One region of the Oceanobacillus caeni genome, then DNA from elsewhere that is predicted to be linked to it. Evidence: riboswitches for the same ligand, from Rfam matches in the RefSeq annotation. Region 1 holds a riboswitch; each other region holds the start of a gene.
The links. A riboswitch is a leader RNA that binds a small molecule or an ion and turns the genes downstream of it on or off. The one in region 1 is predicted to bind thiamine pyrophosphate.
Positions count from the first base shown of each region.

Region 2: linked by a shared signal. The riboswitch ahead of ACFQ18_RS10275 (lipoate--protein ligase family protein) and the one ahead of thiT (energy-coupled thiamine transporter ThiT) in region 1 are both predicted to bind thiamine pyrophosphate.
Region 3: linked by a shared signal. The riboswitch ahead of ACFQ18_RS14380 (YkoF family thiamine/hydroxymethylpyrimidine-binding protein) and the one ahead of thiT (energy-coupled thiamine transporter ThiT) in region 1 are both predicted to bind thiamine pyrophosphate.
Region 4: linked by a shared signal. The riboswitch ahead of thiW (energy coupling factor transporter S component ThiW) and the one ahead of thiT (energy-coupled thiamine transporter ThiT) in region 1 are both predicted to bind thiamine pyrophosphate.

Region 1 covers NZ_JBHTKV010000020.1:15,013-22,725, forward strand. Annotated here, with positions in the region: gene ACFQ18_RS13515 (glycoside hydrolase family 32 protein) at 1-200, shown strand, start outside; gene ACFQ18_RS13520 (LacI family DNA-binding transcriptional regulator) at 247-1,242, opposite strand; gene ACFQ18_RS13525 (hypothetical protein) at 1,536-1,925, opposite strand; gene ACFQ18_RS13530 (thermonuclease family protein) at 2,239-3,060, shown strand; gene ACFQ18_RS13535 (GGDEF domain-containing protein) at 3,297-3,950, shown strand; gene ACFQ18_RS13540 (HD-GYP domain-containing protein) at 4,033-5,217, shown strand; gene ACFQ18_RS13545 (hypothetical protein) at 5,337-5,639, shown strand; TPP riboswitch at 5,897-5,995, shown strand; gene thiT (energy-coupled thiamine transporter ThiT) at 6,091-6,687, shown strand; gene ACFQ18_RS13555 (solute symporter family protein) at 6,760-7,713, opposite strand, start outside.
Region 2 covers NZ_JBHTKV010000012.1:43,814-51,526, reverse strand. Annotated here, with positions in the region: gene ACFQ18_RS10300 (hypothetical protein) at 1-1,074, shown strand, start outside; gene ACFQ18_RS10295 (thioredoxin family protein) at 1,090-1,428, opposite strand; gene ACFQ18_RS10290 (heavy metal translocating P-type ATPase) at 1,755-3,650, shown strand; gene ACFQ18_RS10285 (heavy-metal-associated domain-containing protein) at 3,742-3,951, shown strand; gene lipA (lipoyl synthase) at 3,984-4,919, opposite strand; gene ACFQ18_RS10275 (lipoate--protein ligase family protein) at 4,912-5,757, opposite strand; TPP riboswitch at 5,843-5,951, opposite strand; gene trpA (tryptophan synthase subunit alpha) at 6,015-6,806, opposite strand; gene trpB (tryptophan synthase subunit beta) at 6,808-7,713, opposite strand, start outside.
Region 3 covers NZ_JBHTKV010000024.1:16,599-24,311, forward strand. Annotated here, with positions in the region: gene ACFQ18_RS14370 (energy-coupling factor transporter ATPase) at 1-188, opposite strand, end outside; gene ACFQ18_RS14375 (ECF transporter S component) at 169-774, opposite strand; gene ACFQ18_RS14380 (YkoF family thiamine/hydroxymethylpyrimidine-binding protein) at 787-1,377, opposite strand; TPP riboswitch at 1,464-1,565, opposite strand; gene helD (RNA polymerase recycling motor HelD) at 1,658-3,970, opposite strand; gene ACFQ18_RS14390 (SLAP domain-containing protein) at 4,123-4,554, opposite strand; gene ACFQ18_RS14395 (exonuclease SbcCD subunit D) at 4,911-6,101, shown strand; gene ACFQ18_RS14400 (AAA family ATPase) at 6,123-7,713, shown strand, end outside.
Region 4 covers NZ_JBHTKV010000005.1:75,674-83,386, forward strand. Annotated here, with positions in the region: gene ACFQ18_RS05705 (hypothetical protein) at 1-292, opposite strand, end outside; gene spoIIR (stage II sporulation protein R) at 368-982, opposite strand; TPP riboswitch at 1,142-1,256, shown strand; gene thiW (energy coupling factor transporter S component ThiW) at 1,376-1,861, shown strand; gene tenA (thiaminase II) at 1,899-2,579, shown strand; gene thiD (bifunctional hydroxymethylpyrimidine kinase/phosphomethylpyrimidine kinase) at 2,579-3,385, shown strand; gene thiM (hydroxyethylthiazole kinase) at 3,382-4,155, shown strand; gene thiE (thiamine phosphate synthase) at 4,161-4,784, shown strand; gene prmC (peptide chain release factor N(5)-glutamine methyltransferase) at 4,831-5,673, opposite strand; gene prfA (peptide chain release factor 1) at 5,675-6,745, opposite strand; gene ACFQ18_RS05750 (zf-HC2 domain-containing protein) at 7,035-7,713, opposite strand, start outside; gene ACFQ18_RS05755 (RNA polymerase sigma factor) at 7,708-7,713, opposite strand, start outside.

The DNA of each region.
Region 1 (7,713 bases):
CTTCAGCTAAGATAAAGGAATGCGATGAACTATCACTTCACATATATGTCGATCGTTGTTCAGTAGAGGTATTCATAAATGATGGAGAAAAAGTGATTACAAATCGCGTTTACCCGGATAAAGGAAGTAATCGTATAGAACTTTTTGCAGACAGTACAGTGAATGTTAGTGACCTGCAAATATGGAGCCTTGAGAAATAAAAGATTTTAATAAAAGTAGCCAGTTTTACGTATAAACTGGCTACTTTTATGTTGATTTTCTTTTAATTAACGTTGGCTTTAAAACCGTTTGTATAGGTTCATTATCTGGTGATTCAATACGTTCAAGAATGATGTTTGCTGCCTCTACTCCCATTTGATAGGCTGGTTGTTCTACTACTGTTACGGATGGGGAGATGATTTGTGTCCATTCCGTATTATCAAAAGTTATTACCGCGATATCTTCGGGAATCGAGATATCATGTTCTACTAAGTAGTGCATAATTCCTGTTGTAAGAACATTATTTGCCGAAAAAACAGCATCCAAACCTTGCTCGATTAATTTAGAAGCTATTTGATAACCGTCTTCATAAGTAGGTCTACTTATAAAGATTCTATCTTCCAAATCTGCTTCAGGTTGTAGTATGTCCCGGAATCCCTTCAAACGTTCTTTAGCTGTGCTAATCGATATATCAGCCCCAGCAAAACCAATACGACGATAACCACTTTCCTTCAGATATTGGATAGCTTCAACAGTTCCCCTATAAGAATCAATAGTTACAGAGTCTCCATCATATCCATTTGGGATTCGATCAATGAGAACTAATGGATGGTCTTCTTCTAAATAGTCCTTTAGTTCATCAAAATCATGACATGTTGTAGCTAAAATAATCCCATCTGTAATTTGATGATTTAATAACTGAACCTGCTCTATTTCATGCTCAAAGTCTTCTTTTGAGTTACTGATAATAACATGATAACCTCTTTTTCTCAAAGTCTCTTCTAGTCCTTCTGCAATGGACATGAAGAATGTCTTTGAAGTATCTTCTTTATGAACAGGAATGATAAATCCAATTGTATTCGTTTTTGAACTTCTTAAACTCCGTGCTGCATGGTTAGGACGATAGTTTAATTGTTTCATTGCATGTAAGACTCGATCTGTTGTCTCATCTGAAACATAACGGGTCTTATTTATAACATGAGAGACTGTTGCTGTTGAAACACCAGCAACTTTAGCTACGTCTTTAATTTTAACTTTTGACAATTGAATTACCACCTATAAATATATGTATGCATTCTGCTGAAATGGTCGTTCCTATAACGCGGAACTACTTATATTATTATACGTCAAAAATATTTGTTTTCCATCAAAAAGAGATTGAGAATCATAGAATTTTTAATCGAAGGGACATAAAGAAGACTTACTTCAGTCGGGGGGTTCCTCCCCCCCACCGATGGTTAGGCGCACTTATTGGACCTTTAGGGGGAAATTAATCTCCCACCAACCTTCTTTGAGATGGTAAAAAAAAGCAAGATATCCCACAGTCTCGCTTTCCATCAGGTAGAAGAACCTACCCTACTATTTCTTGAAGATATAATCACAAGTGAAATCACCAACAAAATACCTACAACCTGCACAACGACTGGATAATGAAAAACCTTGATCGTATAAAATTCAATTACAATCGCAAGGCTAGTGATTTGCAGCAAAGTAAATAAAAGCTTATGAATTGGTTCACGATTCGTTTCCTTTTCGATCACCGTAAAGGCTATATAAGAGAATCCACAAGCTGCAAGTAACATGATGATCCCTATGTTACTATAAGGATAATAAAAGCTCGGTACACTAGTGAAATCATATGCCATGAGATAATTTTTGCCGATTACATACATCACAGCGAAAACAATAATTCCAATTAACTGGTACATTACTCTTCTATTCAACATCTATACACTCCTTATCATAAAAGAACATAAATTTCCTTCATGTCCTATCCTATTTTTGATAACAGTTTTCCCTATTACATTAGAATCGATACTTTAAGGATTTAAGTTATCCCATTATATGACACAAGTTTTTTCCTAGAATGACTTAATTTTGTGGTACCTTCTATGTCCACCCAGAAGATTGAGGTGGAAGTCAACTCATTTTCTTTCAAAAAAACTAAACCGAAATCGGGTAAAAAGTACTCTATTCCTTCTTCTAACATTGGTGTTAAACTAGTAAAAGTGAAAAACTGACTTAAAGGAGTAGGAGATTTTGAAAAAATTACGAAACATCATTGCCCTTTTTATCATTCTATTAGCCGGATGTAGTATGGAAGGGGCTGGGTTAGATACCGATTTTACGAATCAAACAGAAAAAGCAGAAACACAGGAAGAGCCGGTAGTAGAGAATGAAACCTCTCCAGCCGATTCCAAAAATGCCCAAGAAACTAGCACCGACAAAAAATTAGTAAACGTCCAATTAGTCAAACCAATTGATGGCGATACCATCAAAGTTAACATCGATGGCAAAGAAGAAAATGTACGATTTTTATTAGTTGATACACCTGAAACAAATCACCCACGATTAGGGGAACAGCCCTATGGACAGGAAGCGAAAGATTTTACTAGAAAAATGGTAGAAAGTGGACAAGTGCAATTAGAATTTGATATTTCGCATCGAGATAAATATCAAAGATTGCTAGCTTATGTCTATGTCGATGGCGTTTCCGTGCAAGAGGAATTATTAAAAAATGGATTGGCGAGAGTCGCATATATTTATGAACCTAACACGAAATATGTGGACCAATACAACGAAATACAAAAAGAAGCGCAGCAACAAGCTATTGGGATATGGAGTGTAGAAAATTACGCAACAGACCGTGGCTTTGATGCATCTGTTATCAACTCTCCTAAAGAAGAGAAAGAACCTTCTAGTAACTCAAGTAGTTGCGACATTAAAGGAAACATAGCAAAAGATGGAGAGAAAATCTATCATATGCCAGACCAACAATTTTATGAGGTGACGAAACCGGAAGAAATGTTTTGCACGGAACAAGAAGCTGTAGATGCTGGGTTTAGGAAATCAATACGGTGATAACCCCTACTTCATAAACAAGCCATGGCCTCTCATGGCTTGTTTTCTTACTTTATTTCTTCTCCCCTATTTTATTTTGGTGATCATAGTACAATTTTACCATGATACTTTATGCATATTTTAATATAATAGTATTGTATGATGGTTTTTATGGTAGTTTTTGACTTTTTAGCAGATAGGACAACCAAATTTATGTCGTGGGATAATCACCGTCTTATTGTCCCAAAGGAGAACGTATGAAATATTACGGTAGGTTTATTTTATTAATTTTGTCGTTGACTTCTACATTGGTATATTCGATAGTAGGAAGAGTTGATATCATTCTTTTCACTATCTTTACATTCATACATGCAGGTTTTTCATGGTTTATTGGAAGTTGGTATGATAAGTTCAGATACCTATCCTATCATGACCCGCTAACCGGTGTTTATAATCGCAGGTATGCCTACATCTATTTTGAAAAGCAGTTAAAACGGGCAAAATGCAAGAATGAAAGAATCGGAATTTTAAATATTGATATAGACAATTTTAAAATGATTAATGATTCCTATGGCCATCATTATGGTGACTTCATTTTGCAACAATTATGTAGGTCGATTACGAAAAATATTCGTAAAGAGCACATACTTGTTCGCTGGGGCGGAGATGAATTTATTGTATTACTCAACCATATGGATTGTACTTCTGCACAAAATCTGATTAATCAAATGAACGAGTCGATTAGGGCCGAGTTGAACCATTGTCAAGAATCTAGTAAATCAGGTGTAACTTTATCCATCGGTCATGCCATCTATCCAGAAGACGGGCAAAATATTTCAGAATTATTATTGATTTCCGATAAACGAATGTATCAAATAAAATCCAATACTGTGGAAGTTAGCCCATCATGAGTCAAGTATACTCCCATCGTCCTACAGTCAATCGGAACAACATTCATCCGGCCACTCCATCGTTGGTTAGTGAGGTAAATAGATGAAAAATACGTCATTATTACAAGAAGAAAAAAGGGCTACCTTATTATTTATGTGGTTATTTTATATTGTATTCTTTTTATATGATATATTTTATTATAATTTTTTGCCCTTTTTTCCATGGGCATTAGAATTACCAGATAAGATTTGGTACTATTTAAGTTTCGTTAAACATTTCATCATTATCTGTCTTATCCCTGTTACCATATATTTCTTTAAAAAGGGTAAACCTGAAAATGTAAAATATATTCTCGTTATCACCTATTTAATCACAAACTTAGTGACTGATATTTATTATTACTTTGGTAATCAGGAATCATATAGTAGTGGTAATTTAGTAGAAGTAGTGATTATATTATTTTCTCCTATTTTTATCAATAAGCGGTTTTTCTATCTAGTTACATTGGGAATTATCTTAAAGTACATAGTGGTAGGAGTATTCATACAAGACCCTGTCGTATTCTTTCCTGTTATTCTCAATATCTTATTAGCTTTTATTGCCTATATGCTTCTTCATCGTTTTTTAATATATGTACAGGCACTGAAAGATTCTTACAATGAACAATTAGCGGGAATTGTTAAAGGAGTAATTGCCACTTTGGAGTTAAAAGACCCTTATACTCGTGGTCATAGTGAACGCGTAGCAGAATACGCAATAAGTCTAGCAAAAGCAACCGAACAAGTGAAAGAATCCAATTATAATCATTTTTATTATGCGTGTCTTTTACATGACATCGGTAAAGTGAATATTCCCGACTCCATTCTGACAAAATCTAGTAAACTAACAGATGAAGAATATGAAATCATTAAAACTCATCCCGTTGTGGGGGCGAAAGCAATTAAAGATGTAGAAGGTATTGCTGATCATATCGCTGTAGTTTATCATCACCATGAAAGATGGGATGGCAAGGGGTATCCAGATGGACTTAAAGGAGAGGAAACACCTCTTGTTGCAAGAATCACAGCTATTGCAGATGCTTTTGATGCGATGACTTCTACAAGGTCATATCGACCAGCACTTCCTTTTGGTGAAGCTTATCAACGTGTTATAGATGGCAAAGGAACGCAATTTGATCCTAAATTAGTAGAAACTTTTAAACAAGTGTATCCAGATTGGATGACAATCTTTAAAAAATATAATAAAGACCAATCTTTAAAGGAGGGTAGCAACCATGAAAATCCGTAAACTAAAAAAAGTTAAAGCAACATGTTGGTGGTGTTTCATCATTCCAAAAGGTTAAGTAGTTTTAGATATAGGGTGCATTTGCATCCTATTTTCATTTCTAAAGAACGGTGGTGAAAGGCTTGAAATTATCATTAGAATCGCAAATCACCCTATATCCATTGTCCATTCAAAAAGATAGGAAGAATTATATCGTGGAGGAACCTGTTTCTGGTGATTTTTTTGAAATGCCGGAGATTTGTATTGATGCAATTGAAAGGATAAATGATGGGCAACTATTAGGTGAAATCGAAAGTAAATTACAGAAAAAGTATCCGAAAGAAAAAGTAGATATAATTGAATTTGGCGGGCAGCTAATGGAATTGGGTCTCATTCAAGAGGTAAATGGAGAAAAAGTCAAGTTAAAGAAGGGGCTTTTAACTTGAAAAATTTAATTATTGCTTTCATCGTTTTGTTTGCACTTTGGTTAATACTTCCGTTTTTCGGCATAAACACTTCATTTATAATACTTCATGTAATAGAGTGGTCTACCAAGTTTATTTTCCCATGGATAATACTATATTGGATAATTAGATTATTTAAAGTTTTGGAAAAGGGGAAATAAAGAGACGGGGCTCAAGTGACGGACCTCCCTCTTCTCAAAAGACAGAAAGTATGATACTATCATGAGTAAATCGAATAACGTGACCACAAGGGGAGCGAAAGCTGAGAGGGAACAAATTGTTCTTACCCTTCGAACCTGTTAGTTAATTCTAGCGTAGGGATGTGGTGAATAGTTTACTAGTTGTTTATGCGTAATGTGAAATCTATCTAGTAAACTAGGTAACTATGTCTTCCTTTTGGTGCGTTAAAAACACAATTAGGAGGCTTTTTTTAATGAAAAAATTAGGTTTACAAACGCTTATTGAGGTGGCCATTTTTGCGGCACTTGCCCTTGTGCTCGATTTATTGCCATCACTCCGTATTGGACCGTCCATCTCCATTTCCTTTGCGATGGTGCCGATATTCATCATCGCATTTCGCAGAGGATTTTTAGCGGCAATTATCAGTGGATTCCTTTGGGGATTATTACAAATTGCCATTGGGGAAGCATGGATTCTAACACCATTACAAGCGTTCATAGAGTATTTCGTAGCTTTCGCATGTGTCGGTTTTGCAGGACTATTTATCAACCCAATTAAAAATAACTTAAGAAGCAAAAACATGGGCAAGGCTATTGTCTGGATAATTATCGCAACCTTCGTCGGTGGATTTGCCCGTTACTTCTGGCATTTCCTTGCAGGTATAGTTTTCTTCAGTGAATATGCAATTGAAGCAGGCCAGGCGCCAGTTATTTATTCCTTAATTATGAATGGCATCTCTTATATTTCTTCTGCTATTGCATGTTCCATTGTATTAGCGTTGGTGCTTTCGAAAGGATCAAGACTGGTTACATCTGTGAGCACAGAGAATAGAAGTAAACGAGCAGCGTGAGACAAAGGAACAGGTTCGAGACTACTGTAAAAGCACCTTTTTTTCAGTGGTCTCGACCTGTCCCTATAACCCCTATTCCCTATTACCAATATGCGCTTTTACTTTGACCTCTGCATAGCGTTTGAGATCTTGTTCTTTTGAGTAAATCGTACCAAGGTAACCTCCGAGAAAGCCTAGTGGTACACTAACAAGTGCTGGATTTTCTAATGGAAAGATTGGATTTCCGACAAATAACGCTGCCCCCGCTTCTGGCGAGAAAACACTCGGGCTCATCGATACTAAAACTAATGCAGAAATTAGACCGAATAATACTGCTGAAATCGCACCAGTCGTATTAAACCGCTTCCAATATATCGTATAAAGAATGACAGGTAAATTGGCACTTGCTGCGATACAGAAAGCAAGCGAAACAAGGAATGCAACATTAAGGCTTTGCGCACCTAAGGCTAAAATAATCGATAACACCGAAACTGCTAATGACGCATAACGTGCAGCTAGCATTTGTTCTCTATCCGTAGCTTTCCCTTTTTTAATAATTTGACCATATATATCATGGGCAAAAGCGGAGGCTCCAGATAATACAAGACCTGCCACAACCGCTAGAATGGTAGCAAACGCAACAGCAGATATGAAGGCGAATAAAATATTACCTCCCAACGCCTCTGCAAGTAGCGGTGCCGCCATGTTCCCACCCGAATTAGCTGCAAGTATTTCATTTTGACCAACGTATATGGCCGCTCCAAAGCCTAGAAATAACGTAAGAATATAAAAGATACCAATCGTCCAGGTAGCTGTAATAACTGAACTTCTAGCTGTTTTCGCATCTTTTACCGTAAAGAAACGCATCAAAATATGTGGTAAACCGGCTGTACCGAGAACAAGCGCAATCATTAAGGAAATCGTTCCTAATGGATCATCATATTTTAATCCCGGTTCTAAATAAGCAGCGCCATGGCTTGTAGCAGTTTTCACCTCAGTAAACATGGCAGCTATATTAAAATCAAATTTCCAAAGAACAAGAAATGC
Region 2 (7,713 bases), on a different contig from region 1:
GACGGCTTAATATTTATGGGAAGCTACATTGACAACTACAAAGAGTTTGGGGAAGATGTTAGGATTACACCTGAAGATACGATTTATCAAAGTGAACGTTCTTATTTTGATAATATGACGGAAGGTTTTCAGGACTCAACGATAAAAAGATTACAATCAGATTATCGGAAATTCATGCGTGGAAAAAATGAAAGTTCATCATCCTTTTTTGAAGATGATAAAAGGTTAATCTATGCAGATACATTCGGTAAAGAATCTGACGAAGGTTTTAAAATTGAAATGTTAGATAAAGAAACAAATGAAACAACAGATTTCCAAGTGGAGATACCTGAAAATAATATCAACTATTTGAATGTGGTGGATGTTCAAGCGGATGAAAAGGACGTTTTTATCACTACACGAAACTTCTATACCCATGATCCAAATAAACCAGAAACAGAAGAGGGTTACCATGTTTACCGTATTAATATAGAGAATGGGTCTCTTATTGATGATGAAGTCATCTTTGAAAATAAAACAGATCATTCCGATAAAGGATGGACTGAGTTGGTTGAAGTAAATAATGATACGGATATTGGAAAGGAAGATTATTTTGTCTTCCGATTGGACCATATAAAAGAAGTCGGTGAATATGATGAATACGATGATTACGAAACATATTATAAAACAGAGAGTTCCGATTTCTTTGCTTATCATTTTGGAACAAATGAATTAAAAGAGCTGAAAATACCGGATGAAGGATTAGGCGCGGACAAAACAGCTTATGTTCACGAAGGGGCGGTTTACTTCTTAAATAAAACGAAAAGCGGATTTGAGTTAATTCGTTATCAAATGGATAATGGGGAGCTGAATACGACTGAAGTTCCAACTACATTAGATTTATATGATGGTAATATATTTATCGTTTTCCATGATGGAAAAATGTATATCCCTAATTCAAGTTTAGAAGGTTCCACCGCTAATTTATTTGTGTTAGACGAAAAGACTGGAAAGTTAGTTTATGAAGGGAAAATGAGCGCAGACAGAGAATTGGAAAATGTATTTTTAGATTTAAATGAACTAGCTTTTGAATAAAGAAAATGTGGTTGGTTAGGGACCAACCACATTTTCGTATATTTTATCGATTTTTTGTTCGAATAAATCCATGTGAACGATTCGTGCTTCTCTTATATACTCTTTCCCATTAACAAAGAGTAACAGTACCGGGGCTGTAAAAATATTAAATCGACCCACAATTTCTTCTACTGTATCTACATTAACATGTCCTAATGCAATGTTTGGGTATTTTTCCATCAATGCTTGTACTTGTGGAAGAAGTCCGTGACAAACGCTACAGTTGTTTTTTGAAATATATATAAAGGATAACTTGGAGTTTTGAATAAAGGTATCGACCGTTTCTAAACTAGTTAAATCTTCAAATTCTCTCATTTCGTTCACCTCTTTTGAATTTAGTATATCAGCCCATGCGTTTGAAAGAAAATTGTACGTATACCTTAGGGGAAGCAAACTATACGAGCTATTTTTAAATGAATATACATATAGTACATCTAGACAAGAATTTGTTTAGAGTGTAATTTCCTTTGATCCATGATTCGTTCTCATATTGGGGAGGCCAAAATTTGTTTGGCTTTCCCATTTTTTTATGGTTGTAAAAAGATAAAAATACTTTCCAAAACTTGACCGGCGTCAATTTCTTTCTCCTTCATATAGTTTAAGCTAGAACTAGAAAGAAGGAAAAGGAAAGGTGAAGTCTTATGATATTAAAGATAAACAAGTTTAAAAATCAGATTACAGCCATTGCGGGATTCCTATTGGTATTAGCGTTAGTTGCACATTTTTCAGGTTTAACGGATGTAAAACAAGTAGCATTACTGATAGCGACAGTGATTGCGGGTATTCCAATTTTTCTAAAGGCGTTTCAAGCATTGCGAATGAAGGCGTTTAGTATTGAATTACTTGTCACAATTGCCGTCATTGGTGCACTGTTTATCGGTGAATATGTCGAGTCTGCGGTGGTGACATTCTTATTTTTATTCGGTGACTATCTCGAAGCACGAACATTACAGAAAACACGTTCATCCTTAAAGGACCTAATCGATATGGCACCTCAAGAAGCGGTTGTTTTAAGAAATGGGGAAGAGGTAACAGTTGAAATGAATGCGGTAGAGGTAGGGGATCACGTTATTATTCGCTCTGGTGGGAAGGTACCAGTTGATGGAAGTATTATTTCTGGGCAAGCTTCTTTAAATGAAGCGGCAGTTACCGGGGAATCTGTGCCAAAGACGAAAAGGAAGGATGATAAGGTCTTTAGTGGAACGATTGTGGATAGTGGATACATGGAAATGGTAGCGGAAAAGGTTGGGGAGGACACAACGTTTGCTAAAATCATTGAGCTTGTGGAGGAGGCACAAGATTCTAAATCGAAAACAGAGAAGTTCCTTGATAAGTTCGCCAATGTGTATACTCCAACAGTAGTTGTTCTATCTGTACTTGTGTATCTCATCACAAGAGACTTACACATAGCTATTACTTTCCTAGTAGTTGCTTGTCCAGGTGCCTTAGTCATTGGTGCCCCAGTATCTAACGTAGCAGGAATCGGAAATGGCGCGAAACATGGCGTTCTTGTAAAAGGTGGAGAAGTAATGGATATATTCTCTAAAGTAGACACCATTGTATTTGATAAAACTGGTACATTAACAAAAGGGAAACCAGAAGTAACAGATATTAAAGTGTTCGGTGAGTATAAGGAAGAGGATGTATTACGATTGGTCGCTCAAGCTGAAACGGCTTCAGAACATCATTTAGGTAGAACAATCGTAAAAGAAGCGAATGATAGAGGAATGGAACTTTTCATGAAACCAACAGATGTTGAAGTCATGAAAGGTAATGGTATTCAAGCAACGGTAGAAGGCCATCATTTATCCATCGGAAATAGAAAATTAATGAATGCAGATGGGATCCATATGGTGGAGGAAGTATGCGCGTATGCCATAGAACGGGAGAAATTAGGAAATACAGCTATCTTTGTGGCCATTGACGGAAAAATTGCTGGAATCTTTTCCATTGCTGACCAAATTCGAGAAGATGCAGTAGAAGCACTAGCCGAGATACGTGAAAATGGAATTAAGAAGATGATTATGCTTACAGGTGATAACAAACATACAGCAGAATTAGTTGCCGAAACATTAGGGTTAGATGAATTCCATGCTGAATTACTACCAGAAAACAAAGTGGAAATGCTTATGAAGTTAAAAGCGGAAGGTCATGTTGTTGCAATGGCTGGAGATGGAATTAATGATGCACCTGCAATTGCTACAGCAGATATAGGTTTAGCGATGGGTGAAGGCGGTACAGATGTATCAATGGAAACTGCCGATGTTGTCTTAATGGCGGATCAACTTATGCAATTCTCTCATGCATACGCTTTATCCAAAGCTACGATTCGTAACATGAAACAAAACACGTTTTTCGCAGTAGGAACTGTGTTTGTCCTATTAGCTGGGGTATTAGCAGGTTCCATCCATTTAGCCTCAGGAATGTTCATTCATGAGGCAAGTGTTCTACTAGTCATTTTAAATGCAATGCGTCTTATTCGTTTTAATCATGGAAATAGGAAGGGGGGAAGAAAAGTTCCAGTTGCAGAAGTTTAAGATAAAATTGTTAAAACTTGACCTAGGTCAAAGAAAAGAAACAAAAGGGATTTTATAATAAAGGTAGAACAAAACAAAGGAGAGATTTATAATGAAAACAATAAAATTCCAATTAGAACCACTAACTTGTCCATCTTGTATTAAAAAGATTGAAACAAAACTTGGTAAAATGGATGGTGTAGAAGAAGCGAAAGTTATGTTTAACTCAAGCAAGGTGAAAGCAACGTTTAACGAGCAGGAAGTAAAAGCGGAGGAAATGAAAGAGGTAATTGAAAAATTAGGATATCCTGTTCTAAATTAAAAAGAGGCCAATAAGGGCCTCTTCATTTTTAACTAAAAGATCTGCTTTTCTTCTTGATTTTCAATGCCCTTCATATATTTAATTCGATTTTGCTTGGAGGAATTACTAACTTGTTCATCCGCATGATAGGAAGAACGAACAAGTGGGCCGGATTCACAATGTTTAAATCCTTTTTCAAGTGCAATTTCTTTTAATTCGGCAAATTCATCTGGATGATAATAGCGTTCCACATTTAAATGTTTTTTGGTTGGTTGTAGGTATTGACCGATTGTCATAATATCCACGTCATGTGCTCGTAAATCATCCATTGCTTCGATGATTTCCTCTTTGGTTTCACCTAAACCTACCATTATACTAGATTTGGTTGGTATGTCTGGTGCAATCTCCTTCACACGCTGTAATAACTGTAAGGAACGATCATACTTGGCAATAGCGCGAACTTTCTTTGTTAATCTGCGAACGGTTTCTATATTATGATTAAAAATATCCGGCTTACTATCCATTAAGGTATGTAGGCTCTCATAATCACCTTTCATATCGGAAGGTAATACCTCAATCGTACAGCCAGGATTTGCGTTTCGAATGGCACGAACGGTGTTGGCAAATACAGCGGCGCCTCCATCATCTAAATCGTCTCGAGCTACAGCGGTTACAACGACGTGCTTTAATCCCATTATTTTAACAGAATCTGCAACCCGCTTCGGTTCTCCTAAATCTAATCCACTAGGTAGACCGGTTTTGACCGCACAGAACCTACAACCGCGTGTGCAGGTATCACCTAAGATCATAAATGTTGCTGTTTGTCTTTCACTCCAACATTCATGAATATTCGGGCATCTTGCTTCCTCACAAACAGTGTTTAGACTTTTCTCACGCATTAACTTCTTTAATCCAGTATAGGACTTATTCGTGTTTAATTTAATCTTTAACCATTCAGGTTTACGGAGATATTCCTCTTGTTTAGACACTTTTAATAGACTCCTTTAGTAATCGATGATAATTCCAATCCTCTGAACGATATTTAGTCTCTGCTAGATGATGTACTTCTTCCCATTGTTGTTTTGATAATTCAAAAGGACGGAAAGTAACGTTTAATCCATGTTGAAATCCTTGATAGAATGCATCCTTCACTTCGTCAAATGATTTCTGTTTATTTGTTAGTTGGTCGATAGTGATAGCTTTGCTTTGGAAAGCATCACGTCTACGTTGTTTTATTTTTTCAGATGGGAAACGGAATAAATCATAGAGCATCTTGATATCGAGACTCATTGGTATGGACCCATGCTGCAGTAGAACACCCTTCTTCCTTGTTTGCGCATTACCTGATAACTTTTTCCCATCTACTACCATTTCGTAAAATGCGGCCTTTTCAAAACATACAGCTGTCTTTTCTTTCATGGCGCTTCTATCGGGCATGGCATAATCAACCGTGATTCCTAGATTCTTGAAACCTTCATAAAGCCCTTTTGATAGGACGTGGTAGGCTTCTTTAATAGAGGTTGGAATTTCTGGGTGATCCTCTGAAACTACAATACTGTAAGTCAATTCATTATCATGTAGTACAGCGCTTCCTCCGGTTAGACGACGAACAAATTGGCAATGATAGCTATTTACATTGTCGAAATGGATTGATTTATGTACTTTTTGAAACTGACCAGCCGATAAAGTAGGATGTGACCAACCGTAAAAGCGTAATGTTGGCGGAATTTTACCCTCACTATGCCAGTTTAATAGGGATTCATCCATTGCCATATTAACTGCTGCATCCTGATGCCCACTGTCTAAAAAGAACCATTCTTCTTGCAAAAATTACCCCTCCTCTTAAATCAAAAAGACTGCACTCCAAAAAAGAGTGCAGTCTTTTGTACAATAGATGTATCTTACATCTAAAATCCTTTTGGCTGCACTTCCCCACGCTAGTATTATCCATATCGGGTTCAAAGGGTTTAAGCAATAGGGTATTGCTATTCTCAGCGACAAAGGCTCCCCTAGTGATTATTATATTACAAATTCATCATACCAATTGGTAAATCCTGGGTAAAGTAAATTGCTTTCTTAAAATGTTATGCATGAATACTAGTTTGAATGCTTCCTTGGATTAAATTTTTCACTTCGTTGTTTTTTCCTTGGTGTAAGAGGTCAACAATTTTACTACCAACGATAACCCCATCACAGTGAGAACTTAACTCATGCGCTTGTTCCACAGTAGATACACCAAATCCTGCTAATACAGGAACGGTACTATATTTCTTTAGGTTTTCTAAATAGCTTTTTACATTGTCGCCATGGGAACTTCTAGCGCCCGTAGTCCCCATTACGGCTACAGCATAAAGGAAACCTTCTGATTTACTTGCGATTTCTTTTAATCGTTCCTCTGGACTAGTCATAGCAGCAAGGCGAATAAATGCTATTTTCTCATTTTTTAAGTGGGTTGCAATCGGGCCTTCTTCTTCCATTGGGACATCTGGGATAATGATACCGTCTACCCCAGAATCCGCACAGTCCTTAGCAAACTGTTCCATTCCATAACGATAGATTGGGTTTACGTAGGTCATTAAAATAATCGGAATGGAGCGGTCTACCTTCGTTGACTTCAGAAATTCTAAAATGGATGCTAATGATGTACCATTAGCTAAAGCACGAATTCCAGCTTCTTGTATGGTTGGACCATCAGCGATTGGATCGGAAAAAGGAATGCCTAATTCAATGGCGGAAGCTCCACTTTCCTGTAAAAAGTTAATACGTTCTTCTAATAGATCTAATCCGCCATCACCAGCCATGATATAAGGAACAAACAAATTTTGGTTGGCTGCCTGTTTTTGTTGTAATGCCTGTTCTAGTTTTTGTCTCCCCATCTTATTCTGCCTCCAATCTAGCTTTTACTTGTTCCACGTCTTTGTCCCCACGACCAGAAAGACAGATTACTAGTGTTTCTTTAGAAGTCATTTCTTTTGCTAGTTTCATTGCAAGTGCAACAGCATGAGAGCTTTCTAAAGCTGGGATAATACCTTCTGTTTTCGATAAGAATTGAAATGCCTCTAGTGCTTCCTCGTCTGTAATTGGTTTGTATGTTGCTCGTTTTGTAACGTGTAAATGGCTGTGTTCTGGTCCGATTCCTGGATAATCCAATCCTGCTGAAATAGAGAAGGCTTCTTTTACTTGCCCGTTTTCATCCTGTAATAGATGAGACAACGTACCGTGAAAGATTCCAAGTTTTCCTTTGGTTAAAGATGCGGCGTGATCCTTTGTCTCGACACCTAAACCTGCAGCTTCTGCTCCATATAATTTTACTTCTTCGTCTTCAATAAATGGGTGAAACATGCCGATGGAATTACTTCCACCACCAACACAGGCTACGACAGCGTCAGGTAACTTCCCAGTTTGTTCGATGATTTGGAGCTTTGTTTCCTTACCTATAACGGATTGAAGGTCACGAACCATTTTAGGGAATGGGTGTGGTCCAACGGCCGATCCAAGAATATAGTGCGTATCATTCACATGACTAGCCCAATAACGTAGGGCTTCATTGGTTGCATCTTTCAATGTTGAGCTTCCCTGAGAGACACTACGCACCTCGGCACCTAATAGTTCCATACGAAATACATTAAGCTTCTGGCGTTTCATGTCTTCAGCACCCATGAATACGATACAATCAAGACCTAGAAGAGCACAAACGGTAGCAGTTGCCACTCCATGTTGCCCAGCACCGGTCTCTGCAACCACTTTTTTCTTACCCATTCTTATAGTTAGTAACGCCTGACC
Region 3 (7,713 bases), on a different contig from region 1:
TCAGGGTACAATCCATTTAAACAAAGGGCGAGGCTGCTTTTCCCAGAACCGCTAGACCCCATAAGAATAGTCGTCTCATTTTTATTCAACGAAAATTGGATTCTATTAATTATTGGTTGGTCTAAGCTTTCATAGTCAAATGAAAAGTTTTCGATAAGAAGTAGAGGTCTACGCTGCTCCTGTTTCACGTCGTTTTTGCAGCTCCTTTCCTAATGCATATCCACGTAGTACATCTGTTTTTGCAAGTTGATCACTTATCCATTTCCCTAGAACCCCTGCAAGGAGTGCTCCGCTGATTACACGCACAACTAATGTAGCAACAAGTAACCATGGTGTTAATGTAATGTTTCCAGCGTAAAATAGGTGCCATACAAAACTAATCAGCGCTGCGGACATACCGGAAAATATTAACACGCGTAATCGATAATCTTTCCATTTTGTCAAAGCAAATGCGAGTTCTGCACCTGCACCTTGGACCGCAGCAGAAAGAATAAGTCCCGGTCCTGCAGTAGTTCCTAGTAACACTTCGGTAATTCCTGCAATTACTTCTGCGGTAAAGGCAACTCCTGGTTTACGCAATATGTAAGCCGCCACGATAGAAACAATAAACCATATTCCAAAAATAATCTCATAACCAAATGGAGCTAGACCAAATGGGGCAAGAATATTTTGGATAACCTGACCAACTAAGAAAAAGGCTAAATATATAATCCCAAATACGACACCTAATATGGACATAAGAACTATTTCTTTTAATTTCCACTGATTTGTCATTTTACAAACTCCTTATGCTTGATTCGTTGGACTATTCGCAGAAAGACTAAATGTCATCGTAACATGAGAAACTTGATCCTGAATAAGTTTAAAAGATTCATATAATGCTTGAAAGAGATTATGCACATCTCCATCCAATCTTGTAGCATAATGGGTAGATATTACTTTAACGTTACGGTGTTTGGATAAATCGATTTGTTCATAGATTTTATCCATATAATCTTCTCTTCCTAACGGATAAAGAGAAAATTTACAACCAGCGACTTGGGAGATGGACTTCACCTTTTCTTCGTTCAACGGGGTATCTGTTTCATCCATGTACACATCGGCATCTGAATCCCCCGGGCAACCAATAGAAAAGGTTCCGTTCATAGCAACATGCTCTCCCGTTTTTGCTGCATGAAGGAAAATGGCCTTTGTTACATCAAAAACATGAACCATTTTCCCCCGAATACATGTGCTCACATCATCTGTATTCTTCCATACTTTTGATGTATCGACCTCTTCCAGTGTTGATAGAATAATATCTACAAACCGGTCACTCATCGGATGTAGACTAAACTGACATCCTGCAATTCTACTTGTCCCACAATAGTTGCTCATAAAATCTCCTCCTAAAATAATAATAAAAAAACTGCACTCCGTATGGGAATGCAGTTTACATGTATGTATTTAAGTTTCATTGAATCATACAGTGAACCGCACTTCCCCACGCTAGTATTATCTAGATCGGGTAATAAGGGTCAGATTTCTCTTCTCAGCCACACACCGTAGCTCCCCTAGTGCTAACTTTCGGATATGCAATTTTTCTTCTATTATGAATAAAACATACTTTATGATTTTTGTAAAGGGCTCATCTGTTGGTAAATAAAAAGGTGGGAGACTATCCCACCTTAAACGTATCGTTATCCGCTTCTTTAATAAACAAGCAAGGTTCCCCTGGTGAGACCATTGTTAAATCATGCATGGCCCTAGTGCATGCTGTATAGAATAACGCTCGCTCAGATTCCCGATTGTATTGATTACTTGATGCATCTGGAATAATAACTGCATCAAATTCAATCCCTTTTGCTAAATAGACAGGAAGTACCAAAATGCCTTTTTCAAAAGAAAAAGTTTCTTCATTAATTGGATATAAATCAATTTCTTTCCGTAGTAATTCATAAATCTGATTTGTTTCCTCCATTGTTTTACAAATTAGTGCGATGGTTTCATGACCATATCTACGTAGTTTTTCAATTTCCAATAACAATGTTTGAACTAAGTTATTTTCAGTTTGAAGCAGGGTAGGTTTTTTTCCTTCCCGTTCAAAAGGTTCAATAATGGAATGACCGGGAGCAAAGTGTTTTGAGAATTCTACAATTTCTTTTGTTGATCGATAACTTTTTGTTAAGGTAATTCGTTCATGGTTACTTTCCACCGCATCCGGGATAAGAGGATTTTCACTTGTCGTATGAGCGTATATTCCCTGGTTAACATCGCCTAGAAGTGTCATTCTCGTATAAGGGAAAATATGTCTTATAAATGCAAATTGGAAAGCAGAATAATCCTGTGCCTCGTCAATAAATAAATGACGTATAGAACGGTCTGCATCGTGTCCAAGAATTTTTCCTTTGAAATATACATATGGTGTAGCATCTTCCCACGTTAAATAGCGCTTGTTTAAATGTTTTACAGTAAATGTAGCGATTGTTTCCCAATTCTTTGGTTTTAGATTTGGTTCCCATTTTTCAAAAAGGTTCCTGTACGTGGCAAGCACATGGACAAACTTCAATCGTTTAATTTGTTTTTTAATTGGGGCAAATGCCCGCTGAATCACTTCTTTACGCAAAAACATTTCTTCTTGAAGCGGGTCATCTTCATCACCATACATATCCTGACTATAAGTGAATGCCTTCTGGTAATCTTCTTTGTCTAATAATTGCATTTCTTCCAAAACCCAGTCTTCAGAAACTTCCTTTTGTTGGATATGACGAATTTCCTTTAAAAGCCATTTAGAAACAAGTTCCAATTTATTTGGAATAGAAATGCTAGAATCAAGTGCATAAAAATATCGAGTAATTTCCTCTTTTGATAGGATAATTTCGTTTCTAAATTTAATGTTTTTAAAAAGAATTCCAGTATGGTTTAAATAAGAAATATAGGAATCAATCATCTGTTTAAAATATAAGCTTGATTTATAGTCCATATTTATAACTCGTATATCGTTTTTATCCTTATGTCGTTCTGTAAGGGTGTACTCGATTTGTTCAAAAGGAGATTCAATTTCAATGTTTTTTTCAATCCTTTTTCTTAAAAATTGTAAGAAGGTAGATTGGCCAATATTTGTCTCTCCTAATTCCGGAAGTACATTGATGATATAACTTGAGAATAGTGGATTTGGTGAAAGAAGGAGAAGGTCATTTGCATTTAACTCTTCACGAAAACGATACATTAAATAGGCTACGCGCTGTAATGCGGCTGACGTTTTTCCACTTCCAGCCACTCCTTGCACAATTAAAAGATTACTCCGTTCGTTACGAATAATTTTATTTTGTTCCTTTTGGATCGTTGCAACGATGCTTTGCATTTTTGTGTTAGCATTATTACCAAGAGCATGCTGAAGTAGGGTATCTCCGATTGTGAGGCCGGTGTCAAACATACCTTTCATCTGACCTTGCCTAATAATATATTGCCTTTTTAATGTTATTTCACCATTTATGGTATCTTCCGTCGATTCATATTGAGCAGGTCCTGGAGCGTAGTCATAATACATGCTTGATATAGGTGCACGCCAATCATATACGAGAAAATTCTCATCCTTTTCATCCATCAGAGAAGCCTTACCAATGTAGATTTTTTCCTCTTCCTTTGTCTGGTTTTCCTTAAAGTCAATTCTGCCAAAATAAGGTGAGTCTTGTAACGAATCTAATGTTTTTCTCTCATGATCTATATTTCCATGTGACCGTTCACGTTCAGCTAAAAATTCAGCTTGCTGTTTTAAACTAGCTTGTGTTTCAATTATATCGTCTGGTTCGTCTAGGTTTACCGTAACATCATCCCAAAAATCCTTTCTAAGATCGATAATACTCTCTCTTAGACCCGAGGCTTTCTCCTTCAGTGCTATTTTTTTCTTTTTAATAACCTGAATGACGTCTTCCAATCTCTGCCTTTCAGCTAATTCATCTTTTATTTGATTTTCCGATTCCTTATTCATTTCAATCAACCCCGTTCAAAAGCGATATAATATATTCTTATTGTTATTAAAAGACATTTATAATATGAGTCGAAAAAAACGTTCATTATTTTATCCCACCTCAAGCTTCTGGGGAAACAAAGAAGGTAGGTGGGAGATCAATTGTCCGTATACTATCTATCAGTGGTGGATGAAGGAAATCCTCCACTGATGGAAGTCTTATTTATTAGTATTACCCCATTTGAAGGAATTTCTTTTTTTAATATTTGTTGTTTAGGAAAAATAAATGTCCAAGGTATACTTGTTTCTTTTTCAATAACTAATCTAGGAATGGTGAAGATATGCCCGGCAATTAATTCACCATTTGCATGATACTGAATCGTGTCATGGTGAAAAGTGAAATCCGAATTGGAGGTATTATGAACGAGAACCGTTACTAGTAATTCCCCTTTATGATTGATTGCATGTCCCAAAGTGGTAAATTGTATTTTTTCTTCCTTTGAAAGATTCTCTTTTACCCTTATAAATTCCTGCTTTATTTTTTCTCTGTCTTTATTTGCTATCGTTTTGTCCCAAGCCGCTTCAAATTGTAATGTCTGAGTCACGATGATAACCTCCAATTGTATTTAAACGTATACCCATATCATACAGGATTAAACGGGAATTCCAAAATAGCTAAACTCATCCTAGCATTTTTAAAACCAGGCTATACTAATCTAATTTCAATTTGAAAAATGGTATAATAGAACGAAGGATTTATAGTTTATCCCACCTCAAGCTTCTGGGGAAGGAGTAGGTGGCAGATCAACTGCCTGAAAAGATCCGATAAGTGTGACTAACCATCAGTAGGGGATGAAGGAAAAACCCTACTGATAGAAGTCTTCTATATTAATGAAAATATAAAACTAAAAAAATGAATGAAATATATGTTAAATGAGAATAGAAGGGAGCATGGATAATAATGAAGTTTTTTCATACGGCAGATTGGCATCTTGGAAAATTAGTTCAAGGGGTGTATATGACGGATGATCAGCGTTTTGTATTAAAGCAATTCGTTGAAGCGGTAGAAGAGGAAAAGCCCGATGTGGTTATCATTGCAGGTGACTTATATGATCGTGCTGTACCTCCAACTGAAGCTGTCCATTTATTGGATGAAGTTCTTGAAACGATTGTAATAAAGCTTAATACCCCTGTCCTTGCTGTTGCGGGTAATCATGATAGTCCAGGTAGATTGAATTTCGGCAGTAGTATCATGAAGGAAAAAGGATTTCATATCATTGGTAACTATACAAACGACTTTACTCCAGTTGTTTTGAATGATGAGCATGGGGAGGTACATTTCCATCTTGTTCCATATTGTGACCCAAGTGTCGTACGAAGAATTCTTGAGGACGATGAAATACGAAGTCATGATGATGCTACAAAGAAAACGATTGAAAAAATAAACGAACAATTAAATACAAATGTACGTCATGTGTATGTTGGACATGCTTTTGTTACGCCATTTGGAGAAGAACAAGAGAATACAAGTGAATCAGAAAGACCGCTATCTATAGGTGGTGCGGAATATGTAGATGCTCACCATTTTAAAGCTTTTCATTATACAGCTTTAGGCCACTTACACCAAGCGCACTACGTAATGGATGAAACGGTTCGTTATTCCGGATCGATTTTAAAATATTCGATTTCAGAAGAAAATCATAAAAAAGGCTTCTTAGTGGTTGATATGGATAAAGATGGGAACGTAAGTCTTGATAAGCGTCTTTTAACTCCAAGAAGGGATATTCGTACGGTGGAAGCAACGATGGAAGATTTACTAAAACATCCGGTGAATGAAGATTATGTATTCGTACGTTTACTAGACACAGCTCCGGTATTATCCCCAATGGAAAAAGTACGCTCCGTTTATCCGAATGCGATGCACGTAGAAAGAAAGAATGTCTCTTCTGGACTCTTTCCAAATGAAGAAAGGGAATATGTCGATCGTAGTAGTTTGAGTGACTTTGATCTATTTCAAGCTTTCTATAAGGAAGTAAAAGGACAAGAACCTTCAGAGGAAACGGAAAAACTATTTAAAGAAGTGTTAGACGAAATGTTAAAAGCGGATAGTGAAAGCCAAACGGTCAAAAAGAGAGAGCCAATTAGAAACTAATGGAAAGAGGTTAGTCATACAATGAAACCACTAAAGTTAACGATGACGGCTTTTGGCCCTTATAAATATAGTGAAACCATCGATTTTACAGAATTGGATCAAAACCATTTATTTGTCATATCTGGAAACACTGGTGCTGGAAAAACAACCATTTTTGATGGTATTTGTTTTGCGTTATATGGTAGTGCAAGTGGTTCAGATCGTGAAAACCAGACAATGCTCCGTAGTGATTTTGCGGAAGATAATACGCATACTTCTGTTGAGCTTATATTTGAATTACATGGTCGAATCTATCGTATTTTACGTCAATTAGGCCATGTTAAAAAAGGAAATAAGACGAAAACTGGGGATAAATACGAGTTTTATGAAATTATAGGAGATAAAGAAATTCCTTGTGTCGATCGGCAAATCGTTTCAGAAATTGATAGAAAAGTAGAGACTCTTATCGGATTAACGAAGGATCAATTTAAGCAAATCGTGATGTTGCCGCAAGGGGAATTTCGTAAATTACTTACTTCAGAGACAGAAAATAAAGAAGAAATATTACGTCGGATTTTTAAAACAGAATCTTATCAACAACTAGTAGGGCAACTAAACGAAAAGAAGCAAACTGTTAAACAATCATATAATCAAGCAAAACAAGCTATCGATCATTATATTCAAGGTATATCATCTAATCTACCAAATCGAGAGGATTCCTTATTATTTCAAGTAATCTCAGAAGAACATTTCAATGTTAATCAAGTTATTGCTGGCTTAAAAGAAGAGATGGAATTTTACATTAAGCAAATAAAAAACGATCAAAAAGAGTATGATGATGCATATGCCATGCATAACAAGAAACAATCTGAGTATTTTCAAGCAAAAGTAATAAATGAACGATTCCAAGAGTTAGATGAGAAAAAGGCTCGACTACAGCAATTAGAAGAAAAGAAACCTAACGTTGAAATAAAACAACGTGAACTAGAAGTGGCAGAACGAGCAGCTGCAATTGAAATATACGAAAAGCAAGTGAATGATTGGCGGCTAGATGAAGAACATAAATCGAATCTTTTGAAACAAGCAAAATTGGCCAAAAGTAAATCTACTGAACAATTCGAACAAGCACGTGACGTATTTCGAGAGCAGGAAGCTAAAAAAGACGAACGTGAACAAGTAACTAAAAAGCTGGATCATCTTAAAGATATTCTGCCAATGGTGCAAGAAATGGAAAAAACGAAACAGCACATTGATGGACTTAAGAAACAAGTAGAAACAGCCTCTATTAATCTTGAGAAAGTTAATAAAGATGTTGTTCAAAAGCAAAAAATGAGTGATGATCACTACCAAAAAATAAAAGAACTGGATGAAAAAACAACTCTATTGCAAGATAAACAGGAAAAATTATCGGAATTAAAGGTGAAAGGACAAGCTTTATTAGATTACAAAAAATTACAGAAGCGAATGAATGAGTTGGAAGCGGATGTTGCTAATAAAAAGCAGGCCTATGATCAGTTAAAGCAAATCTATCAAGAACAGGAAGAAATATGGTTAAATAACCAAGCAGTTGTTTTGGCAGAGCATTTACATGATGGGGAAGCTTGCCCGGTTTGTGGAAGTAAGGAGCACCCAC
Region 4 (7,713 bases), on a different contig from region 1:
GTTGATGACTGTGTACATAAACACTTTTTGCTTTCAAAGACTTTGCGATTGTTAAAATAGATTCCAGTAATACTGGTAATTTATTTGCTTCGGTTCTTGTAATATATAATTGTTTTAACCAATAAGCATCTTTTTCATCCATTTCATCTAAAATAAAACAACCTTCAATTTTGGAATTAATTTTTACCACGAATCCCTTTTCCACTAAACTATTCCTATCTAGATTTTCATTCCGCTTAAAAAAGTCCTCTAACATCACATCTGAAACTTCATTTGCCGGTATAATATGCATGTTCGTCACCCCTTCTATTAAATGTAATAGATTGATTCTTTCTGTTTCTATCATCCTATGCACGAAATAGAGGAACTATGACCATCCTAACCATTCAAATAAGAAAAATTTTACTTCCTTTTCTTCTTCTTCCTGCTCTTCTTCTAATTCCAATTCTTCTGCCTCTTCTGCATCCGCTGCAGACACACTCGTTCCAAATGAGAAGTCTAGGAAGCATAGCGGTGGAAATAATACGCACCACCAGTTATCCCCTTTCCCTTCTCCAATGGTAATTAAAATTGCTTCATATTTTCCCGCAGGATATAAGTAAGAATCATAGAGTTTTGTTGGGAATTCTACATTTTTGCCATATTCAACCGTGAATTCATTTTCAAATCCTTCTTCTTCTATTACGTTGGCTACAATTTCTTCCACTTCCGGCAATCTATTTTGAATTAATTGACGTGCTTCTTCAATATCTGTCATATATTCAACCCAGCTAGATACTTCTTTGTTTACTTCATCCCTAACTTTACGTTTTAATTCTTGATCCTTATCGTCATCACTATTTGCTAAAATACGAAGACGAATCGCTTCATCTGGAATCACTTGATACTCCTGATCTATTCCTTTCCCTTGACTAGTACCTGTGTTTGGAAAAGTAAAAAATAATATAATAAATATAAATGCGGTAAATAATAATTTTTTCATCTTTATTTTCCTCCCCTGTTCTCTTAATTCTATTATGGACAGGAGGGAAGTATTTTAAACTAGTAATCTACTATTTATTTTTAATCTTTGATCTAATCAAGTGACAATAGCAACTTTCTTTGTTATGGTTAGTTTGTAAGTGCTTCATTTAATATAAAGATTTACTACTAGGGGTGCCCAAAAGGTGTGGGCTGAGAGGGAAGCGAATACACTTCCTGACTCTTATGAACCTGATCTGGATAATACCAGCGGAGGGAAGTAGTCGGACGTTTCCATTTCAATCTGTCCACCTATTTCAGCTTATCAAGCCAGGTTCAATAAGAATCTGGCTTTTTTGGTGGGTAAAAATGGATATACGCTTTTACTACCTCTAGTAATCTAGGGAGGTATGGGATGAATCGAACACGTTTATTAACTACAATGGCTGTGCTTATCGCAATGGGAACATTCACAGCTCAGCTTGTCTGGTTTCCAGCAGGTATTGCGAGAGCATATCCTGTCCAGCATGCAATTAATATTGTTGCAGCTGTGACACTTGGACCGGGGCCAGCAGTGATTATCGCTTTTATGATTAGTCTGCTTCGTAATTTGCTCGGCCTTGGAACATTATTAGCTTTTCCAGGAAGCATGATTGGTGCATTTTTGGCAGCTTACTTTTATAGAATGTCGGGGAAAAATGCATTGGCCGCTCTTGGAGAAAGTATCGGCAGCGGAGTTATTGGCGCACTCTTCGCTGTGCCATTTGCCTATATCTTTATGGGAAATTCAGTTGGTGCTCTAGCGTTTGTACCGCCATTTATTGTAAGCAGTACAACAGGAGCAATCATCGGTGTGTTTATCGTATCACGAATGAAGATTAAAAATATAATACGAATTTAACTATGAAACTACTAACAAAAGCAAGGAGGCTTTTTCAATGACTTTCACAGACGAATTAAGAAAAGAAAACGACGATATTTATCAACTTATTTTTAATCACCCTTTTGTTCAAGGGATAGGAAAAGGGGAACTTCCTAAACAAGCGGTTGAACATTATATTAAAGCTGATTTTGAATTTTTAAATGCATTTGTACAGGTGTATAGTATCGCACTCTCCAAATCTACAAACCGAGAGGATATGGCATATTTTCATGAGCAAATTCAGTTTACACTGTATGATGAAGTCCAGCCACATCTAAACTTCTCAGATTATATAGGAGTTCGTTTTGAAGATCTCCAAGGTCACCCACTCCCACCATCAGGAGATCATTATATTAAGCATATGCTCTACCATGCTAATATGGGGAGTTTAGGTGAAACCTTAAGTGCATTATTGCCTTGTCCTTGGACGTATTTGGAAATTGGACAGGAATTAATAAAAAAATATCAGCCAACGAAGGACCACCCTTTCTATAAATGGATTCACTTTTACGCAGAATCCGGTCACGAGACAGAGCAAATGCGGAAACGATTAGACGCTTTTGCAGCTAATGCTTCCACGGAAGAGAAGTTACGGATGAAGGATGCCTTTCGCAAAAGCTGTCAACTTGAATTAGCATTTTGGGAAATGTCTTATACATGTGAGGAATGGCCTAGTAACAAGGCGGTGACACAATAATGGAAAAAGTTGCAACAGCGCTCACAATCGCTGGAACAGACCCTAGTGGTGGAGCTGGAATCCAGGCAGATTTAAAAACATTCCAAGAAGTACAAAGCTACGGCATGTCTGTCATCACATCTGTCGTAGCCCAAAATACAACAGGAGTACAAGCAATTCACCACGTACCATTAGAAATGATTGAACAACAACTAGATGCTGTTATTTCGGATATACCAATCCTTGCATTTAAGACAGGAATGATTGCAAACATAGATATGATGAAAGTAATTGCGGAAAAAATCCCACAAATCCGCGCCCCATATGTAATGGATCCCGTTATGGTTGCAACAAGTGGAGATGCTTTAATTGAAGCGGAGGCTCGTGACTTTTTACGCGAGCGCCTTTTACCTTTCACATCACTTGTGACACCGAATATTCCAGAAGCGGAATTTTTGACAGGGGAAAAGATTGATTCAACGGATGATATGAAGCAAGCTGCAGTAGTATTAGTGGAGAGGTTTGGTGCCGGGGCCGCTTTAGTCAAAGGTGGGCATATGGAGGGAGAAGCAACAGATTTTCTTTATGATGGTTCAAGCCTTCACACATTTTCATCGGAGAGAATTGACACGAAGAATACGCACGGAACGGGTTGTACGTATTCAGCTGCGATTACTGCCTATTTAAGTCAGGGATTAAATTTATATGAAGCGGTAAAGGCTGGAAAACATTTTGTCACAGCAGCAATTGCCGACTCCTTTACCTTAGGTTCTGGTCATGGACCGACGAATCACTGGGCAATTAGGAAGGAGAAAGTGAAGCAATGAATCCAGTTATCATTCAAAACATTCGAGAAAAAACACCACTCATTCATCATTTGACAAATCAAGTTGTCATGAATTTTACTGCGAATGGCCTATTAGCATTTGGCGGAGCACCTATCATGGCAAAATCCGAAGTAGAAGCATATGACATGGCTCAAGCTTCAGATGGGGTTCTCATCAATATTGGAACGATTACAGAAGCGGAAGTAAAAGCAATGATCCTCGCTGGTAAAGCTGCGAATGAAAAAGGAATCCCAGTCGTGCTTGATCCAGTTGGTGTTGCCGCAACAGCCTTTCGAACAGACATTGTGAAGCAAATCTTAGCCGAAGTACAGCCAACGGTGATTAAAGGAAATGCGGGAGAACTTGCCAATCTTGCTCACATTCCTTGGCAATCAAAAGGGGTTGAATCAATCGGTGATGGAAATACGGAGGAGATTGCGCAAAAGGTTGCTGAGATGTATCGCACAGCCGCTATTGTTACAGGAAAGATTGATACCATCTGTAATGGGAATCAAATCATTCAAAATGAAACAGGGCATGCATTTTTAACGAAAGTAACAGGTGCTGGTTGTTTACTCGGTTCCATCATCACAGCTTGTCTAACAACAAATCATCCGACTCTAGAACAAGCATTAACAGCCGTACAATTTTATGGATTAGCAGCGGAATACGCTGCTTCTCGTCCGGATGTTCATGGTCCTGGAACCTTCTTACCAAATTTTATCGATGCTCTTTCATTAGAACCGGAAGACCTAGAAAGGAGAGCATAAATAAAATGCCAGATTCCATCAAGAAAAGTTTACGGAAATATTTTATCATGGGCAGTCAGAATTGCACGAGAAATCCGGTTGAAATACTAGAAGCTGCAGTTGAAGCTGGGATTACCGCCTTTCAATTTCGTGAGAAAGGAGAAGGTTCTCTAAAAGGCGAAGCTAAAATTGAGTTAGGTAAACAGTTACGAGCTGTTTGCCATAAAGCAGGCATTCCGTTTATCGTCAATGACGATGTAGAGCTTGTAGACTTGTTGGATGCGGATGGGATTCATGTTGGACAAGATGATCAATCTGCTCAGGATTTAAGAAGGGTTTTTCCTAATAAATGGATTGGCCTTTCTGTCTCTAACGCAAATGAACTTGAAAACAGTCCGCTTGCTTATGTAGACTACATAGGCGCGGGGCCTATTTTTCACACATCAACCAAAACAGACGCTAAAGCCGCTGTTGGGTTGAAGTGGATTTCCACATTAAGAAGAGAGTTTCCAAGTCTTCCAATCGTCGGAATTGGTGGAATTACTACAGAAAACGCCGCTTCTGTCATGGAGGCAGGGGCTGACGGTGTGTCCATTATTACCGCGATTACAAGAGCAGAAAATATAGAACGGGCAGTTAAATTATTATAATGTAGAGGGTGGCAAACCTAACTTGGTTTGCCACCCCTTTTTTCATTTATAGGCACGCAGATACGATACGATCTTTTCCGTTGATGTCTTGTATGGTTTGTATCTTACTTTCAGGAAAGTTTGTTTGAATTAATTGATGTACAGCAGTACTCTGTGCATGCCCTATCTCAAAAACCATCCTTTTCAGATTAGGAATTTGCCTAGCTTGTTCAATGATGGTTCGATAAGCTGCAAGTCCTTCCTCTTCAGCAAATAATGCTAGGGATGGGTCAAAGTTTTTTACCGTATCCGCTAATAGTTTTTCTTCCGACTTCGCTATATAAGGTGGGTTTGATACAAGTACGTCAATATGGATGTTCCCTTCCACAAATGGCTGTAGAAAATCCCCTTTTAAAAAATTCACTTCCGCATGTAATGTTTCTGCATTTCTTTTCGCTACTTCCAAAGCTTTCTCTGAAATATCCGATGCATAAACAGTTGTTTGTGGCAATTCTGATTTTAAAGTAGTTGCAATAATGCCACTACCCGTTCCAATATCAGCAATCGTTAAAGGTTCGTTTTTCACTTGATTAATAACATGCTCGACAAGCTCTTCGGTTTCCGGTCTTGGAATCAGCACATGTTCATTCACTGCAAATTTCCGTCCATAAAACCACTCATATCCGATTATATGTTGGACCGGAATTCCAGTTTCTGCATGCCTTTGGATATCCACTTTTATTCGTTTTATTTTTTCTTCTGGAATTTCATCCTGCATCATCATGAAATATTGACTTCTTGATATATTTAAATGATGTTGAATTAATATTTCCGCAACCCTTGGTTCTCGATTATGGTTTTCTAAAAAAAGAGAAGCCCAATTTTGGACTTCGTATAATTTTTCACTCATCTTATTCACCAATTTGCTCTAACTTTTTCGCCTGTTCTTCTACTTGCAAGGCATCCACAAATTCGTCTAATTTTCCTTCTAAAATTTGGTCCAATTTTTGAATCGTTAATCCGATTCGGTGATCGGTTACACGGTTTTGCGGGAAATTATACGTACGAATGCGTTCTGAACGGTCCCCCGTACCAACTGCTGATTTTCTCGTTTCATCATATTCAGCTTGGGCTTCTTGCTGGAACTTATCATAGATTCTCGCACGTAACACCTTCATTGCTTTTTCTTTGTTCTTGATTTGGGATTTTTCATCCTGAATCGAAACAACAATACCTGTTGGAATATGTGTTAAACGAACGGCTGACATTGTGGTGTTAACACTTTGCCCACCGGGACCACTAGATGCAAAGGTATCCACACGAATATCTTTATCATGCACTTCCACCTCTACCTCTTCAGCCTCCGGTAACACCGCAACTGTTGCTGTTGAAGTATGAATTCTACCACCGGATTCTGTTTCAGGAACACGCTGAACACGGTGTGCACCATTTTCGAATTTCAATTTGGAGTATGCACCATTCCCGTTAACCATAAAGATAATTTCTTTATATCCACCAACACCTGTTGTGTGCGCCTCCATTACCTCTATCTTCCAACCTTGATTCTCCGCATAGCGAGAATACATACGATAAAGATCACCAGCAAATAATGCAGCTTCATCCCCACCTGCAGCACCACGAATTTCTATGAATACGTTCTTGTCGTCATTCGGGTCTTTAGGTAGAAGTAAGATTTTCATTTTTTCTTCTAACTCTTCTTTTGCAGTAGAAAGCTCTTGGATTTCTTCCTTTGTCATTTCATACATCTCATCATCCAAGTCTTCTTCTAGCATTTCTTTTGCATCTTTTAATTGTTTATCAATATCTTTATACTCACGGTATGCTTGAACAACATCCGACAAATCCGACTGTTCTTTCGAATATTCACGAAGCTTCTTTGTATCATTCACGATTTCTGGATCGCTAAGAAGTTCATTTAACTTATTATAACGATCTTCTAATGTCTGTAAACGATCAATCATCACGTACACCTCTTTCTGATTACCAGTAATATTATATTATACACAGTGGGTTGGGGTCAAAGTATTTTGGAAAGTGATTGAGCGTTTGGTTCAGCTGTGATAGCCTGTCCCACGATTGCGTTCCTTCGTTTTTCCTGAAGTCAAGATAAGCATGTACACTTTCGACTATATAAGAATGTACAATGGAGAGGGATGAGTGCCTGAAGCGGGAAAAATCCTAAGGTAAAGGGCACTCATGGATGGGATGAGTGACCGAATGAGTCTTCCGTAATAGCCTAACCTTCATTATTTAATGATTATTTCCTGCACGGTACAAATCCTTTAATCGTATTTCTTCCGTACTGTCTTTATATTGAATGGTTATTTTGTCTTCGTCTGTTAGTTTCTTTTCCTTACCATTTGGCAGTAATAATGTGTTTTCATCTAAGAAAGTATACGTAATGTCAGTTCCGCCTTGTTGGGCAATGGCCAACTCAGAGTGGATATTCCAGTTTTTATCCGCAAAGATATTCCAGTTTTCATAAATAATAATCAAGTCGGTATAATCCTGATTCTCTTGTTGTTCCATAGCTAAAAGATAACGGTTGTCCTTTTTTGACTTAAAGTTCAGCGTAGCTATATTATTTTGTTTTTGAACAGTTGTTTGCACATTATTTTCATCCGCTATCCACATGTGGACAAACAGAAAGTAATAACCAATAGATATAATAAGAAAAAGCCCTAGTAGTGATCCAGCAACGGTGAAGATCTTTTTCCTATTTTTGGATCGTATCTTTTTAAAATAATCGATATTCCTCTTCTGATCTTTTTGTTCATTGGTACGTTCTATCAGAAAGTCTTCCTGCATTCCCTTTACATACTCGCGACAATCGTCACATTGCTCCATATGTTTTTGCATTTGTCTATTGGTCTCTTCACTCGTTAGGTTCTCCATATAGCTCGGTACTAAATCTTTAAAAACGTCATGG